One region of the Pandoraea sp. LA3 genome, then DNA from elsewhere that is predicted to be linked to it. Evidence: riboswitches for the same ligand, from Rfam matches in the RefSeq annotation. Region 1 holds a riboswitch; the other holds the start of a gene.
What was found. Region 1 has a riboswitch for cobalamin ahead of cobW (cobalamin biosynthesis protein CobW). Riboswitches for the same ligand answer to the same signal wherever they lie in the genome.
Positions count from the first base shown of each region.

Region 2: another riboswitch for cobalamin. It lies ahead of C5N93_RS04745 (TonB-dependent siderophore receptor); the one in region 1 lies ahead of cobW (cobalamin biosynthesis protein CobW).

Region 1 covers NZ_PTPY01000029.1:71,153-78,714, reverse strand. The annotation lists gene bluB (5,6-dimethylbenzimidazole synthase) at 1-154, opposite strand, end outside; gene C5N93_RS09795 (cobyrinate a,c-diamide synthase) at 138-1,451, opposite strand; gene cobO (cob(I)yrinic acid a,c-diamide adenosyltransferase) at 1,454-2,056, opposite strand; gene C5N93_RS09785 (cobalamin biosynthesis protein) at 2,043-2,552, opposite strand; partial or broken gene cobA (uroporphyrinogen-III C-methyltransferase) at 2,565-3,272, opposite strand; cobalamin riboswitch at 3,682-3,967, shown strand; gene cobW (cobalamin biosynthesis protein CobW) at 4,147-5,253, shown strand; gene cobN (cobaltochelatase subunit CobN) at 5,273-7,562, shown strand, end outside.
Region 2 covers NZ_PTPY01000022.1:95,945-103,506, reverse strand. The annotation lists gene C5N93_RS04765 (amino acid permease) at 1-944, opposite strand, end outside; gene C5N93_RS04760 (GNAT family N-acetyltransferase) at 1,226-1,720, opposite strand; gene C5N93_RS04755 (AraC family transcriptional regulator) at 1,753-2,676, opposite strand; gene C5N93_RS04750 (SLAC1 anion channel family protein) at 2,828-3,838, shown strand; adenosylcobalamin (AdoCbl) riboswitch at 3,878-4,025, shown strand; gene C5N93_RS04745 (TonB-dependent siderophore receptor) at 4,032-6,194, shown strand; gene C5N93_RS04740 (ABC transporter ATP-binding protein) at 6,207-7,010, shown strand; gene C5N93_RS04735 (ABC transporter substrate-binding protein) at 7,034-7,562, shown strand, end outside.

The DNA of each region.
Region 1 (7,562 bases):
TGAAGCCAACGCTCGGGGCATGATGCGCCGCGTCGAGCAGTCTTGCGAGGACCTCGGGATCGACGGGCGTCGGTACGAAATGGCGCATGTCGCGCCGCTCGTAGATCGCGCGGTAGACGGCGGCGCGTTCGCGTTCGCTAAAAGGCTGTGCCATGAAAGAGTGCGGCAGTAAGCGCCGGGTTCGACGGCCAGTAGCCGTGCAGATAGCTCGCCACGATCGCGCCTTGACGGTACACCGGCTCACCCGTCGTGCTGGCAGCGCTGCCGGGCCGTGTCGAGTGGTAAATCGGCGCCATCGACGTGGCCATGCGCGTGTAGTGAAAGGTGTGCCCCCTGAGCGTGCCGTGCGATGTCTCCAGCGCCTGCATGCCGAGACCGGCGAGGCGCTTTTGCAGCGTGGCGTGCCCGGGCAGAATGCCCAGCATGGATGTCGAGACGCCGTCAGCATCCGTCAGCTTTTCCAACAGATACAGCATGCCGCCGCACTCGGCCACGATGGGCTTGCCTGCCGCCGCATGCGCACGCACGCTCGCAGCGCTCAGCGCGTTGCCTGCAAGCCGCGCCGCATGCAGTTCGGGATAGCCGCCGGGCAGGAACAGGGCATCCGTCGCGTCGGGCACGGCATCGTCCGCGAGCGGCGAAAAATACGTCACATGTGCACCCATCGTCTCCAGCAGACGAAGGTTCTCCGGGTAGATGAACGAGAACGCGGCGTCACGCGCGACGGCAATGCGCTTGCCGTCGAGAGATTTCGGGATGTCCGGCATCGCGTCCAACGTCGGCGCGTCGAAGCTGACCGGCGGCGGGAGGTCGGCGAGTGCGGTGCCGGCGAGCGCCTGCGCGGTCGCGGCAATCCGGGCATCGAGCCGATCGATCTCATCGGCCTGATGCAGGCCGAGATGTCGTGCGGGCAGCGTCATCTGCGCCGATGTCGCGAGATGCCCAAGCCATCGCAAGTCCGTCGGCATGCCCTCCTGCAACAACTGCGCATGACGCGGCGAACTCACGTGATTCGCGAGCACGCCATGCATCGGCAACCCCGGCCGGTAGTGGGCGAGTCCCGAGGCAATCGCGCCGAACGTCTGCGCCATCGATTTCGCCGAGATGACCGTGACGACGGGCACACCGAACGTCATCGCCAGATCGGCGCTGCTCGGGGTGCCGTCGAACAGTCCCATCACACCTTCGATGAGAATCAGGTCGGCCTCGCGCGCAGCCTCCGCCAGCAGGCGACGGCATTGCGCAACGCCCACCATCCACAGATCGAGCGTCTGGACGCACGCCCCGCTGGCGCGCTCGAGAATCTTCGGATCGAGAAAGTCGGGACCGGTCTTGAAGACGCGAACGCGGCGTCCCTGCTCGCGATGCCATTGCGCCAGACCGGCCGTGACCGTGGTCTTGCCCTGACCGGACGCAGGCGCACTCACGAACAGCGCGGGGCACGACGCCATGATCAGAACTCGACGCCCTGCTGCGCCTTCACACCCTGCTCGCGATACGGATGCTTCACCAGACGCATCTCGGTGACGAGGTCCGCCGCTTCGATCAGTTCGTCCGGCGCATGACGGCCGGTGACCACGACGTGCTGCATTTCGCCACGTGCGGTGAGCACGCCGAGCACTTCGTCGAGCGGCAGATATTCGTACTTCAGGACGGTATTGAGCTCATCGAGAATCACCATGCGGTAGTTGCTGCTCTCGATCATGTCGACGGCCGCTTGCCAGCCCTTGCGCGCGGTAGCGATGTCGGCGTCGCGGTTCTGCGTGTTCCAGGTGTAGCCGTCGCCCATCGTGATGAAGTCGCACTGCGGGTGGCTGCCGAGAAAGTCACGCTCGGACGTATGCAGCGCGCCCTTGATGAACTGCACCACGCCAATGCGCTGGTCGTGACCGAGCATGCGCACGGCCATGCCGAACGCCGCCGTGCTCTTGCCCTTGCCGTTGCCCGTATGTACGATCAGCAGGCCCTTTTCGGTCGTCGCGGCAGCTTGCTTTTTTTCGTGTCCTTCGCGACGTCGCTGGGTCATGCGCAGGTGGGATTCGCTATCTGTCTTCATCGTTTCGTGACTCCGGTTGAGCGTCGTGCTGAGGGTTGTCTGAGGCGGCGTTGGTGGTCGTCACCGCGATGGCGACGGTGATGCCGTCGTCGGCGTATTTTTTTTTCGTGAGCAGCGTGCCGCCGGACGATGCCAGCAAGGCGCAAGGCTCGCATACCGCGCGCACACCCACGTGGGCGAGCACGGTGTCGGAGCGGGGCAGTTGGGGATGCGCGTCGAGACACGCCTCGATCTGCGCAGGCGCATAGCCTGCCAGACGAATGCCGTGGCGCTCGCAGAAGCGCACGAGAGCCAGATCGCCGACCTTCTTGTCGAGCGTCGCGAGGGTGTCGACCTCGGCAAGCGAACGCGCGCCTAGTGCAGCGAGTACCGCGGCTTCGATCTGCGCTGTCGTCACGCCTTGCCGAAAACCGATGCCGAGGCTGAGCGGGCGCTGCGCCGTGGGGCGTCGGGAAATCCCGGCGATCTCACTGCCGGCATCATCACCGTCGATCATGCCGGGGCGCTGCGCGAGCGACACCACGTCGCCGATCACGATGATCGACGGTGAACCGATGGTCGCCGCACGGACCTCGGCAGACAAGGTGTGCAGCGTGGCAATAACGTGACGTTGCGCCGGGAGCGTTGCCGACTCGATGGCCGCGCACGGGGTGTCCGGCGACATGCCCGCTTGTTGCAACTGATCCGTGATGTCTTGCAGACGGCGAATGCCCATGTAGATCACGAGCGTCAGGCCCGTGGCCGCGAGTGCTTGCCAGTCCGGCTCGTCGTCGCCTGCGCTGTGTCCCGTCACGAAAATCACGCCCTGTGCCAACCCCCGATGAGTGACGGGGATGCCGAGCGTCGTCGGTGCCGCAATGCCGGCGGTTATCCCGCCCAGGATCTCGACGGGCACTCCCGCCGCCTGCAACGCTTGCAGTTCCTCGCCGCCGCGTCCGAACACGAAGGGGTCGCCGCCTTTCAGGCGCGCCACGCTTCGGCCTGCGCGAAGGTGCGAGAGCATCAGCGCGATGATCTCGCGCTGCGGCGTGGACGCATGCCCGCCGCGTTTGCCGACGTAGACGATCTGCGCGTGCGGCGCGGCCATCGCCAGAATGCCGGGATTCACGAGATCGTCGACCAGCACGACATCCGCCCGGCCAAGCGCTCGCATGGCCTTAACGGTGATGAGTTCGGGGTCGCCCGGTCCGGCGCCGATCAGCCACGCACGACTCATTGCGGGCCTCGTTCGGCGTAATCGTGGTGGGAGACGTGCAGGTCGAGCAGGTCGTGCATCGGGCCGCACGAGACGAAAACGGCACCCGACATGGAACGCGATGCAGGACGCAGACGGGCCACCGGGACCGGGGCAGGACGATGACTCATAAGCGGGACGACGGGGGAGGGCATGAGCGGTCGGCTGCGGTGCGCAGAACGAATGCGCGGTAACGCCCTTCATGCCCCTCATCGAGGGAGCAGGGGGACCGAAAATTTGGTGGCGAGGATACCACAGGCCCTGTGCGGCTCGCTTCGCGCCCGTCTGCCCCGCCGGCGTTCCGATTGTGGACAGCCGGAGGGCAGCTTGAGGGCGGCTTGAGGGCGGCTTGGGGCCGTCGTCTCGCCTTGACGGAGCGGTATCCGGCACCTACACTCGCGGCTAATCTGGTGCTCGCGCACACGTTCAGGCGTGCGCAGTTAAACGGGAAACAGACGGGCGGCGCGCCCCCTCATGGGTTCGACGCGACGCCCCAGCCTGTGCTGCCCCCGCAACGGTGAAACGAAGGTGCCGCAGTCATGCGGCGCCAGGCCGACTTCAACCCCGCACGTGTTTCGCGGGGCGAGACCACTGCGCCAATGCCCTCACGGGCGGCGTGGGAAGGTGAAGCGGCCATTTCGTCAGCCCGGATACCGGCCGGAGAAGACGATTGGCACTGCGGGTAGGCGGTGTGCAGTCAAACCTTCAGTTTCGCCACGTTTCCTCCGCTTTCCCGATGCAGCCGTCACCGGCGGCGCGGCCGTGTCCTGCCGGACAGGTCGAATGCCATGCCGGCAATACCGACGCACCGACGACCGGGCCGGAAGAGGCGTGTCACCACGCTTTGCCTTATTCCATGTCGACTTCCATGCGCAAGATCCCCGTGACCGTGATTACGGGCTTTCTCGGCAGCGGTAAAACCACGCTGCTGCGTCACATCCTGTCCAACAACAACGGCCTGCGCGTCGCGGTCATCGTCAATGAATTCGGCGAACTGGGCATCGACGGCGAAATCCTCAAGGGTTGCGGCATCGGCTGCGACGACAACGGTCAGGAGACCGAGGGCCAACTGTACGAGCTGGCCAACGGCTGCCTGTGCTGCACCGTCCAGGAGGAGTTCTTCCCTGTGATGGAAGCGCTGGTGGAGCGTCGCGACCAGATCGACCATGTGCTTATCGAGACGTCCGGCCTCGCGCTGCCCAAGCCGCTGGTGCAGGCGTTCAACTGGCCGTCGATCCGCAACAGCTTCACCGTCGACGCTGTGATTACCGTGGTCGACGGTCCTGCCGCCGCCAGCGGCCAGTTCGCCGAAGACCCGGTGGCGGTCGACGAACAGCGCAAGGCCGATCCGAATCTCGACCACGAATCGCCGCTGCACGAACTGTTCGAAGACCAGTTGAGCGCGGCGGATCTGGTCATTCTCAACAAGACCGATCTGCTCGACGACGCGGCGCAAGCCAGCGTGTCGGCCCTGATTCGGGAAGAGCTGCCTGCGCACGTGAAGATCGTGCCGGCGAGCAACGGCAACCTCGATCTGAGCGTGCTGCTCGGGCTGAACTCGGCCTCCGAGGAAACCATCGATCAGCGTCACGACCATCACGGTTCGGCGGACGATGCGGACCACCATCACGACGAGTTCGACTCGGTCATGGTGTCGGCATCGCTCACGGCACCGGCGTCGCGCGACTCGGTCATCGCCGCGTTGAGCCAGTTGGTGCAGAACCACACGATCTACCGCGCCAAGGGGTTTGCGGCGTTGCCGGGCGCACCGATGCGTCTCGTGATTCAGGGCGTCGGCAAGCGTTTCGACAGCTATTTCGACCGTCACTGGCGCGATGGCGAAACACGCGGCAGCCGCTTCGTGCTGATCGGCGAAGACCTCGACGCCGAAACGCTCCAGCGCGAATTCGACGCGGCACTGGGCGCAAGCGCCACGTCGTCCACGTCCACCGCAGCGGCCTGAGCCGGGGAAGACGCGTCGCATGCATCTGTTACGGACAGTCCCCGGCGGCTTTGTCGATGACGCCGCCGGCGTGATCCGCATCGATCAGCAGCCCGCCGACATCGTGGTGCTCAGCTCGGCCGACACCACGCTGTCGTTGCTCGCGAGCGTGGTCGAGCGGCTCGGCGACGATTTCCCGAGCCTGCGGCTTGCCAACGTCACGTATCTGCGGCAACCGGCGTCGGTCGACTTCTATGTCGACGATGTCTTGCAGCATGCGCGCGTCGTGGTGGTCGATCATCTGGGGGGCGAAGCTTACTGGCCGTATGGCATCGAGCGGATCGTGGAACTGGCACAGCGTCGCGGTCAGATGCTGGTGATGTTCTCCGGCGACTTGCAGGAAGATCCGAACCTGACGGCGCTGAGCACGGCAAGCCCCGAGTTCTGCACGCGCCTGTGGCGCTATCTGCGTCAGGGCGGACCGGTCAACGCCGAGGCGTTCCTGCGTGCCATCGCGTGGCACGCGCTCGGCTGGGGCGACGAACCGCCGCTGCCGGTCGCGGTGCCCAATGCCACGCTGTACCACCCGAATCCGCGATCGCCGACCGGAGTCGCCACGATGGACGACTGGCAGGCCTGCTGGCATGCCGGGGCGCCCGTCGTCGCCATCCTGTTCTACCGCGCGCACTTGCAGGCGGCGAATACCGGCGTGTTCGACGCCCTGATCGATGCACTGAGCGCGCGCGGTCTGAATCCGCTGCCGATCGCGATTACGTCGCTCAAGGACGCCCTCAGCCGCGACGTCGTGCAGCAACTCTGCGACACCTACGACGTCTCGCTGGTCCTCAACACCACGGCCTTCTCCACCTCAACGCCGGAAGATCCGCGCCAGTCGCAGGTCTTCGGCAGCGACGCGCCGGTGTTGCAGGTGATTCTCAGCGGCGGTAATCGCGACGATTGGGTCAAGGACAATCAGGGCCTCAACTCCCGCGATATCGCAATGCACGTCGCGCTGCCGGAAGTCGACGGCCGCATCATCACCCGGGCGATCAGCTTCAAGGGCCTCGACTATCGCTGCCCGCGCACTGAAGTCGATGTCGTGCGTTACCAGCCGGACAAGGAACGTGTCGCATTCGTGGCCGAACTCAGTCGCCGCTGGTGCCTGCTGCGCACGAAGCCCAACGCGCAGAAGCGTCTTGCGCTGGTGCTGGCGAACTACCCGGCGAGCGAGGGACGCATCGGCAACGGTGTCGGACTCGATACCCCGGCGTCGGTCGTCGAGATATTGACCTTGCTGCGCGACGAAGGCTACCGCGTCGATGAACTGCCCGACGACGGCGAGGCGCTGATGGCACGCTTGACGCGCGGCGTCACGAACGATCCCGAGACGCGTGCGTTGCGCCCGGCCTTCCAGAGCTACGCGCTCGACGACTATCTCGCGGCGTTCGCGCAGTTACCGGCAGACGTGCGCGACGCGCTGAACGAACGCTGGGGGCCGGCAGATCAGGACCCTACCGTCCGGCAGGGACGCTTCATGATCGCCGGCTGGCGATGCGGCAATGTGTTCGTGGGCATCCAGCCGTCGCGCTCTCGCATCGACGGCGATTACGCCAGCTATCACGACGCCGAACTCGTCCCGCCGCACGCCTACCTCGCGTTTTACTTCTGGCTGCGCCATACGGTCGACGTCGATGCCGTCGTGCACGTGGGCAAACACGGCAGTCTCGAATGGCTGCCCGGCAAGAGCGTGGCGCTGTCCGATAGTTGCTGGCCCGACCTGACGCTCGGCCCGCTGCCCCATCTCTACCCGTTCATCGTGAACGATCCGGGCGAGGGCAGTCAGGCGAAGCGTCGCGCGCAGGCCGTGATCATCGATCATCTGATGCCGCCGCTCACGCGCGCGGAGTCGTATGGCCCGCTTCAGGATCTGGAGCGTCAGGTCGACGAGTATTACGAAGCGCTGATGGTCGATGCGCGCCGCGCCAGACTGCTGCGCAGCACGATCCTCGAGACCATCGTTCGTCATCGGCTGCACGAGGAACTGAGCCTCGACGCCCCGAACGATACGGACGCGGAAGACGAACTGCTTACCCGCGTGGACACCTGGCTGTGCGAGTTGAAGGAGACGCAGATTCGCGACGGTCTGCACATCTTCGGTCGCTCGCCGGCGGGGCGCGAGCGTCGCGACACGTTGCTCGCGCTGATGCGTTTCCCCGTGCGTGGCGGGCAGGGCCGCGACGCCAGCCTCATCGATGCGCTGGCGAAAGACTTGCAGATCGACGATCGGTTCGATCCGCTCAAGGCCGATTGGTCGGCGCCGTGGGATGGAC
Region 2 (7,562 bases), on a different contig from region 1:
AGCACGACGGCGTTCATGACCGAAGCCGCGCCGAGCAGTCCGGCACGCTCAAAGATCAACGCGAACGGGCTCACGCTGATGTCGGTGACGTCGTTACGCAGCAGATGGGGATCGGTGTACGGAATCAGCAGGCCGATGACGAGAATGGCGGCCACGTAGAACAGCAGAATGCGCCAGAAGACCTGACGCACGGCGCGCGGCAGATTGCGTGCCGGATCTTTGGATTCACCGGCGGCGATGCCGATGAGTTCGGTGCCCTGAAACGAAAAGCCCACGACCATCGCCACGCCGATCAGCGCCGCGAAGCCGCCGGCGAAGGGGGCATTGCCGATCGTCCAGTTGGCCACGCCGCCACTCTCACCGCCACGAATGATGCCGAGCAGCATCATCACGCCCATGACCACGAACGCCAGGACGGCGATCACCTTGATCAGCGCGAACCAGAATTCCGCTTCACCGAAGCCGCGCGCGGAGAGCGCGTTGAGGCAGAAGGTGATGGCAAGGAAGAGCGCGCTCCAGTAGACGCCGGGCACGTCGGGGAACCAGTACGCCATGACCAGTTGCGCGGCCACGAGGTCGACCGCCACGGTGACGGCCCAGTTGTACCAGTAGTTCCAGCCCAGCGCGAAACCGAACCCTTCATCCACATAACGGGCGCCGTACGTCGAGAACGATCCGGACACCGGCATGGCGGCGGCCAGCTCGCCCAGACTGGTCATCAGGAAGTAGACCATCAGGCCGATCAGCACATAGCCCAGCAGCGCACCGCCCGGGCCCGCCTGCGCGATGGTGGCGCCGGACGCCACGAACAGGCCGGTGCCGATGGAGCCGCCCACGGCGATCATCGTCAGGTGGCGGGCAGAGAGGGAGCGGCGCAGTTCCGACGGTGCAGATGCCTGCGCCTCGACGCCCTCGCGGAGCGGGTCATGTTCCGATGTTGCCAATGTCTTGTTCCTTCAGAGCCTTGTGAGCGAAGCGAAGCCCCCGTGCGGCCGTCGCGGCGGCGGCTGTCGCGCATGACGACGCCGCGCCTGTCTTCCGGAAACGGCCCGTCGACTTCTGGTTGTGGGGCCCGCAGGAAGGTGCGCCCGGTTCGCTGACGCAGAACCGGCCGGGGGGTATTGCAGAGTGGGGTGGATTGTACTGCGGGACTGCTTTATCAGGCTACTTTCTGCTTGCGTGCGTCGATAGTTCGCATCAAAACGCTAATTTATGCGGATTTTCGTCAGAGTTTCATCACCATCTCATGCCACGCCATGCCGCCGTGATCCGAGGGCGACGGCTTGACGTAGTGGTAACCGAGCCGTTCGTAGAGCGGGATGTGACGTTCCTTGCACATCAGATGGATCGTTGCTTTCCCGGCGGCGCGCATGCGGGCGATGAAGGCTTCCATGAGCGTGCGGGCATAGCCGCGACCCTGCTCTTCAGGGGCGAGCACGACGGACATGATGACGACGTTCGGCGCGGCGGCGTCATGGCCGATCAATTCCTTGAAGGCTTCGTCGGACATCACGACGTCGTAGGCGCACCCGGAATTGATGAACCCGATGATGTTGTCGTCGCGCGTCATGACGAGAAACCCTTCGGGGTACTGTGCGATCCGCGTGGCGATCTTCTCGCGCGTGGCGGCTTCGTCGCCTTCGTAGGCGCTGATTTCGATTTCGTAACAGCGGTCGACGTCGGACGGGCGCGCGTTGCGCAATTGCACTGAAGGTTGCATGGTCGTTTGACGATGGTGGGGGGAGGCCGACATCATACGCGGCTCTGGCGACGGCGAAACTGTCCCGGCAATTCACCGATGTGCTGGCGAAACGCTTTGCCGAAGGCCGCTTCCGACTGGTATCCCACGGACATGGCGATATCGCCCGCATTACGCCGCGTGCGCAGCAGAAGATCGCACGCCACGGCCATGCGCACCCGCGTGAGGAATTCGAATACCGTCATGCCCGAGCGTTCGTGGAAACGGCGCGCGAAGGTGGCGCGCGACATCGCGGCGCGTTGGCCGAGCGTATCGATCGTCCACGGCTCCCCGGGGTCGTTGAATACCGCCTGCGCCGATGCGTGCAGCCTCGCATCTGAGAGCAACGCCAGAATGCCGGCTTCGCCTGCGGGTCGCTCGCAACAGCGTCGCAGCGCCATCGCGAACAGCGTCTGACTCAGCGATGTGACGATGGCGAGCGCCCCCGGACGCCGGTCAGCCGCCTCGACACGCATCAACTCGACAATGCCTTGCAGCGCGTCCGACGGATCGCCCGTGAGCGAGACATGCACGGGGTCGGGGAGCGCGTCGAACAGCAGGTTGCCGGGACCGGACGCGCGCACGAAGTGTCCGCACAGAATGTCTGCCCCCACGGGGCGGTTCGTCTCGTCGCCTGCGAGCCGCTCGGGCAGCAGGTCGCCATGCGCCAGCCGGGTACGGACGGGCGAGCCGGCCGCACTTTCGTCGCGAATGACATGGGCGCCGCCACGCGGGAACAGGATGAAGTCCCCGGTGCGCGCGATCAGGTGCCGGCTTCCGATGTCGATGCGACACGCGCCCGCGAGCACGAGGTGAAACGGCGAGATGCCGTCGGGGGCGGCGTCATGCGGAATTTCGTAGGCGCCCGACAAGCGGCAGCGCAAATCCAGCCCGGCTTGCGGGTCGGCCATCTGAATCAGTCGCGTCAGCGTGTCCATGAGACGAATGCGCTAAAAATTGAGATTCAATGATTCTATTCGTATCGATGTCCGGCGCATACTCGCCTCACCCAAACCGTGATTGCCGAGGTCACCGGCGGCGACGCTCACGAGCGTCGACGTGCCGGGGCCTCCGACAGGAGAAAACCTCATGACAACGCATGCGCAGGTGCCAATCGCCGCGACGCCCACCACACTCAGTCAGTTACCGGTCGCGTTCTTCGGCTCCGTGATGGGGCTGACCGGCTTGTCCGTGGCGTGGCGGCTGGCCCATGCCCAGTTCGGCGCCGCATCGTGGGTCGGCGAAGCGATCGGTGCGGTGGCGCTCGCGTTGTTCGCCGCACTCGTCGTCGCCTATCTGGCCAAGGCCGTGCTGCACTTCGACCGGGTGCGCGCCGAGTTCTCGCATCCGATTGCCGGCAACATGTTCGGCACGCCGCTGATCAGCCTTTTGCTCACCCCGCTGTTGCTCGCCGACAGTCATCCGGGACTGGCGCGCGGTCTGTGGTACGCGGGTGCGACCGGGATGGTGGTGCTCGCGTGGTGGATGGTGATGCGCTGGATCAGCGTGCGTCAGCAGCCTGAGCATGCAACGCCCGCGTGGATCGTCCCGGTGGTCGGGTTGCTCGATGTGCCGCTGGCGGTGCCTGCTCTCGGCCTCTCGCACGAGATGCACGGCCTGATGGTGTTCGGCACGGCGGTCGGCCTGTTCTTTGCTGTGCCGCTGTTCACGATGATCGTGTCGCGACTCATGTTCGCCGAACCGTTCCCGGTGTCGTTGCAGCCGTCGCTGCTCATTCTGGTCGCACCGTTCTCCGTGGGCTTCTCGGCTTATACCGCCACCTCCGCGGCCACTGTGGGCAGCATCGATGGCTTCGCGCAGGCGCTCTACATGATCATGCTGTTCGTGCTGGCAGTGTTGCTGGTGCGCCTGCGCGGTCTCGCCCATTGCTGCCCGTTCCGTGTGTCGTGGTGGTCGGTGAGCTTCCCGCTCGCGGCGTCGGCCGCCACGGCGGTGAAGTACGCCGGGTTTGCGCAGCATCCGGTAACGGACACGGTGGCGATCGCGCTGCTCGGTCTGGCGACGCTGGTGATTGCCGCGCTGTTCGTGCGCACCGCGTGGGGCGTGGCGAGGGGCGAACTGCGGACGCTGACTTCATGACGCCTTGCGTCCAAATCATTCCGAAAATCTTCAGCACCACGTAGAATGCGTCGCTACCGACGGCCGGAAGCTGGTGAGAATCCAGCGCGGTCGCGCCACTGTGACTCGTCATCGCGACGGGAAGTCAGACCTGGCCGTCGGGTTCATCGACCATGTTTTTGGGGCGCGAAACCCCAGGAGACGCTGAAGTACCATGCCTCAATCTCGTTCGACGGCCTACGTCAGGGCCCCGGCGGCGGGCGCGCTCGCGCTCAAGCAAACCGCATTCATCGCCTTCTCGCTGCTCGGTGGCGCTTGTGTTCCGGCGGTTGCCGCCGAGGATGCCAACCTGCCACTCGTCACGATCAACGCGCAGCATGCGCGCGACGACGCACCGCTCTCCACGCCGACATCGACCGGCTCGCGCCTGAATCTGTCGAGCCTCGACACGCCGGCGAGCGTCGAGACGATCACGGCCGCACAGATCGAAGCGCGCGGTGACCAGACCGTTACCGATGCGGTCACGCGCGCCACCGGTTTCACCAGCAATGCGGCGCCCGGCAACGGCGGCACGGCGCTCGCGGTGCGCGGCTTCTCCGGTCAGGAGTCGGTGATGACGCTCTACGACGGCACCCGTCTGTATCCCGGTGCCGGCACCATGACGTTCCCGTTCGACACGTGGCAGGTGGAGCGCATCGACGTGCTGCGCGGACCGGCGTCGGTGCTCTACGGCGAAGGCGCGATCGGCGGTGTGGTGAACGTGGTGCCGAAGCGCCCGCAACGCGAGTACGCGACCACGATTCAGGTGGGCTTCGGCACCGACGCTCAGAAGCGCTTCGCGCTCGACACGACCGGCGCACTCGGCCCGATGCTGTCGTATCGCTTCTACGTGAGCGACAACCGCAGCAACGGCTGGGTCGACCGGGGCAAATCGCACACGACGTCGTTCGGCGGCGCGGTGAAGCTCGACGTCTCCCCGAAGCTGTCGTTCACGCTCGACTACGATTACGGCCGTCAGATGCCGGCGACGTACTTCGGCGTTCCGCTGAATAACGGCACCATCGACTCGACGCTGCGCTACAAGAACTTCAACGTCGGTAACGCGCTGATCGCCTATTTCGATCAGTCGACGCGACTCACCGGCGTGTATCGCGTGGCGGACGGCATCACGCTGCGTGACCAGTTGTACTACCTGAACACCAACCGGCACTGGCGCAACAGCGAAGCGTACGAGATGGATCCGTCGACGCGGCTGGTCACGCGCAGCGATTACATCGAGATCCTCCAGCACGAGCATCAGGTCGGCAACCGGCTGGACGCCACCGTCGACCGCAGCATCGCGGGTCATGCGAACCGTTTTGTGGTGGGTGTCGAGGCGAATCAGATCTCCTTCCAGCGCGACAGCAATACGCCGTTCGGCGGCTCGTCGGTGGTGAGCGCCGACGGCTTCGATCCGGGCGTGTTCGCGAGTCCCGATCCGACCGTGGCCGAGTTCCGCACGCTCACGCGTCAGGTCGCCCTGTTCGCGGAAGATCGTTTCGACATCACGTCGCGCCTGTCGGCCGTAGGCGGCATGCGTTACGACTACCTCGACTACTCGCGTCGTCAACTCGCCACCGGCACCGAGTTCGGCAAGACGTTCTCGAACGTCGGCTGGCGTCTCGGACTCGTGTATCAGCTCAGTCCGTCGGCGTCGGTCTACGGTCAGTACACGCGCGGTGCCGACAGCATCGGCTCGCTCGTGACGCTGTCGCAATCGCAGACGAAGTTCGACCTGGCGACCGGGCAGCAGTGGGAGGCCGGCGTCAAGCAGGAACTGCCGGACGGGCGCGGCTTCTGGACGCTGGCCGTCTATCAGATCGTGAAGAAGAACCTGCTGACGACCGATCCAGTGAATCCGACGCTGACGCAGCAAGTCGGTCAGCAGTCGTCGCGCGGTATCGAATTGTCCGGGGCGTTGAAGCTTGGCTATGGTTTCTCGGTTGAGGCGAATGCCTCGCTGTTGCGTGCGCGTTTCGATCAGTTCGACGAGAGCGTCGGCGGGGCGGCGGTGTCGCGCAATGGCAACGTGCCGAACAACGTGCCGCAGCAAACGGCGAATCTCTGGCTGACGTATTCGCCGATGCACGACGTGGTGGTGGGCACCGGCCTGCGATACGTCGGACGCCGCTACAGCGACAACGCCAATACCGCACCGATGCCGTCTTACACGGTCCTTGATGCAACAGCATCCTGGCAGGCGACCAAGCGCGTGAACGTCGCGCTCTATCTGCGCAATCTGGCGAACCGGGCGTATGCGGTGACGTCCGAGTCGCCGGTCGAGTGGCTGCTCGGCCCGTCTCGCTCGGCGCAGCTTGTCGCGACGATGAAGTTCTGAGGGCGTTCGACGATGCCCGGCGAACTTCACATCGCACAACTGAGCTGGTCGCCGGCGGACCTGTTGCGCCCCGGCGCCGCACCGCTGCTTCAGTCGATCACGCTCGATGTCGCACGCGGCGAGTTCGTCGGGCTGATCGGGCCGAACGGCAGCGGAAAGTCGAGTCTGCTGCGCTGCGCATTCCGCTATGCGAAGCCGCAAACCGGCGCGGTGACGCTCGACGGTACGAACGTGTGGCACGTGTCGCCACGCTGGTCTGCGCAGCACATCGCCGTGTTGTTGCAGGAGTTGCCGGACGATTTCGGGCTGAGTGTCGAGCAGGTCGTCTGGATGGGGCGCACGCCTCACAAACGTCTGCTCGATGCCGATACGCCCGACGACGCCGCGCTCGTCGCGCGTGCGTTGCGCGATGTCGACATGACGGCCGCGCGTGAGCGGGCATTCGCCACGTTGTCAGGCGGCGAGAAGCAGCGTGTGCTGCTCGCACGCGCTCTAGCGCAAGAGCCGGACGTCCTGATGCTCGACGAGCCGACCAGCTTTCTCGATCTGCATCATCAGGTCGAACTGATGCGACGCATTCGCTCGCTGAACGTCACGACGCTCGCCACGATTCACGACCTCAATCTCGCGGCCGCCTATTGCGACCGGCTCTACGTGCTGGCCGGTGGCGAGATCGTCGCGCACGGCGCGCCGGACGACGTACTCACCGTCGATCTGCTCGCGCGCGTGTTCCAGGTCGAAGCGCTGGTCGACCGGCATCCCGTCACACACCGTCCACGTATCACACTCGTTCATCCGCTATGTCCCCAACTGTGAAGCGCTTTGTCCTGACTGGCTCGATGGCGTTGGCTCTTGCGCCAGGTTCCGTGCTGTCCAACACCGTCGCGGCCGCGCCGCACTATCCGGTCACTGTGCAGAGTTGCAACCGCGCCGTGACCTTCGAGCGTGCGCCGACACACGCGGTCAGCAACGACGTCAACCTGACCGAAATGATGATCGCGCTCGGTCTCAAACCGCGCATGGTCGGCTTCACAGGAATTAGCGGATGGAAAACCGCCAATGCCGCGCTGCGTGCACAACTGACCGGACTGCCCGAACTCGCGCAGCGCTATCCGTCGATTGAAGTGTTGGTGCAGGCCGGTGCCGACTTCTACTTCGCCGGGTGGAACTACGGCATGCATGTGGGCGGGCCGGTCACGCCCGCGTTGCTCGCGCCGTTGGGCATCCGCACGTATGAACTGAGCGAGTCGTGCGGGCATGTGATGCCGCGTGGTGCAGCGTCGTTCGACGACGTCTACAACGATTTGCGCAACCTCGGGCGGATCTTCGACGTGGAGCCTGCGGCGAACACGGTCATCACGCAGATGA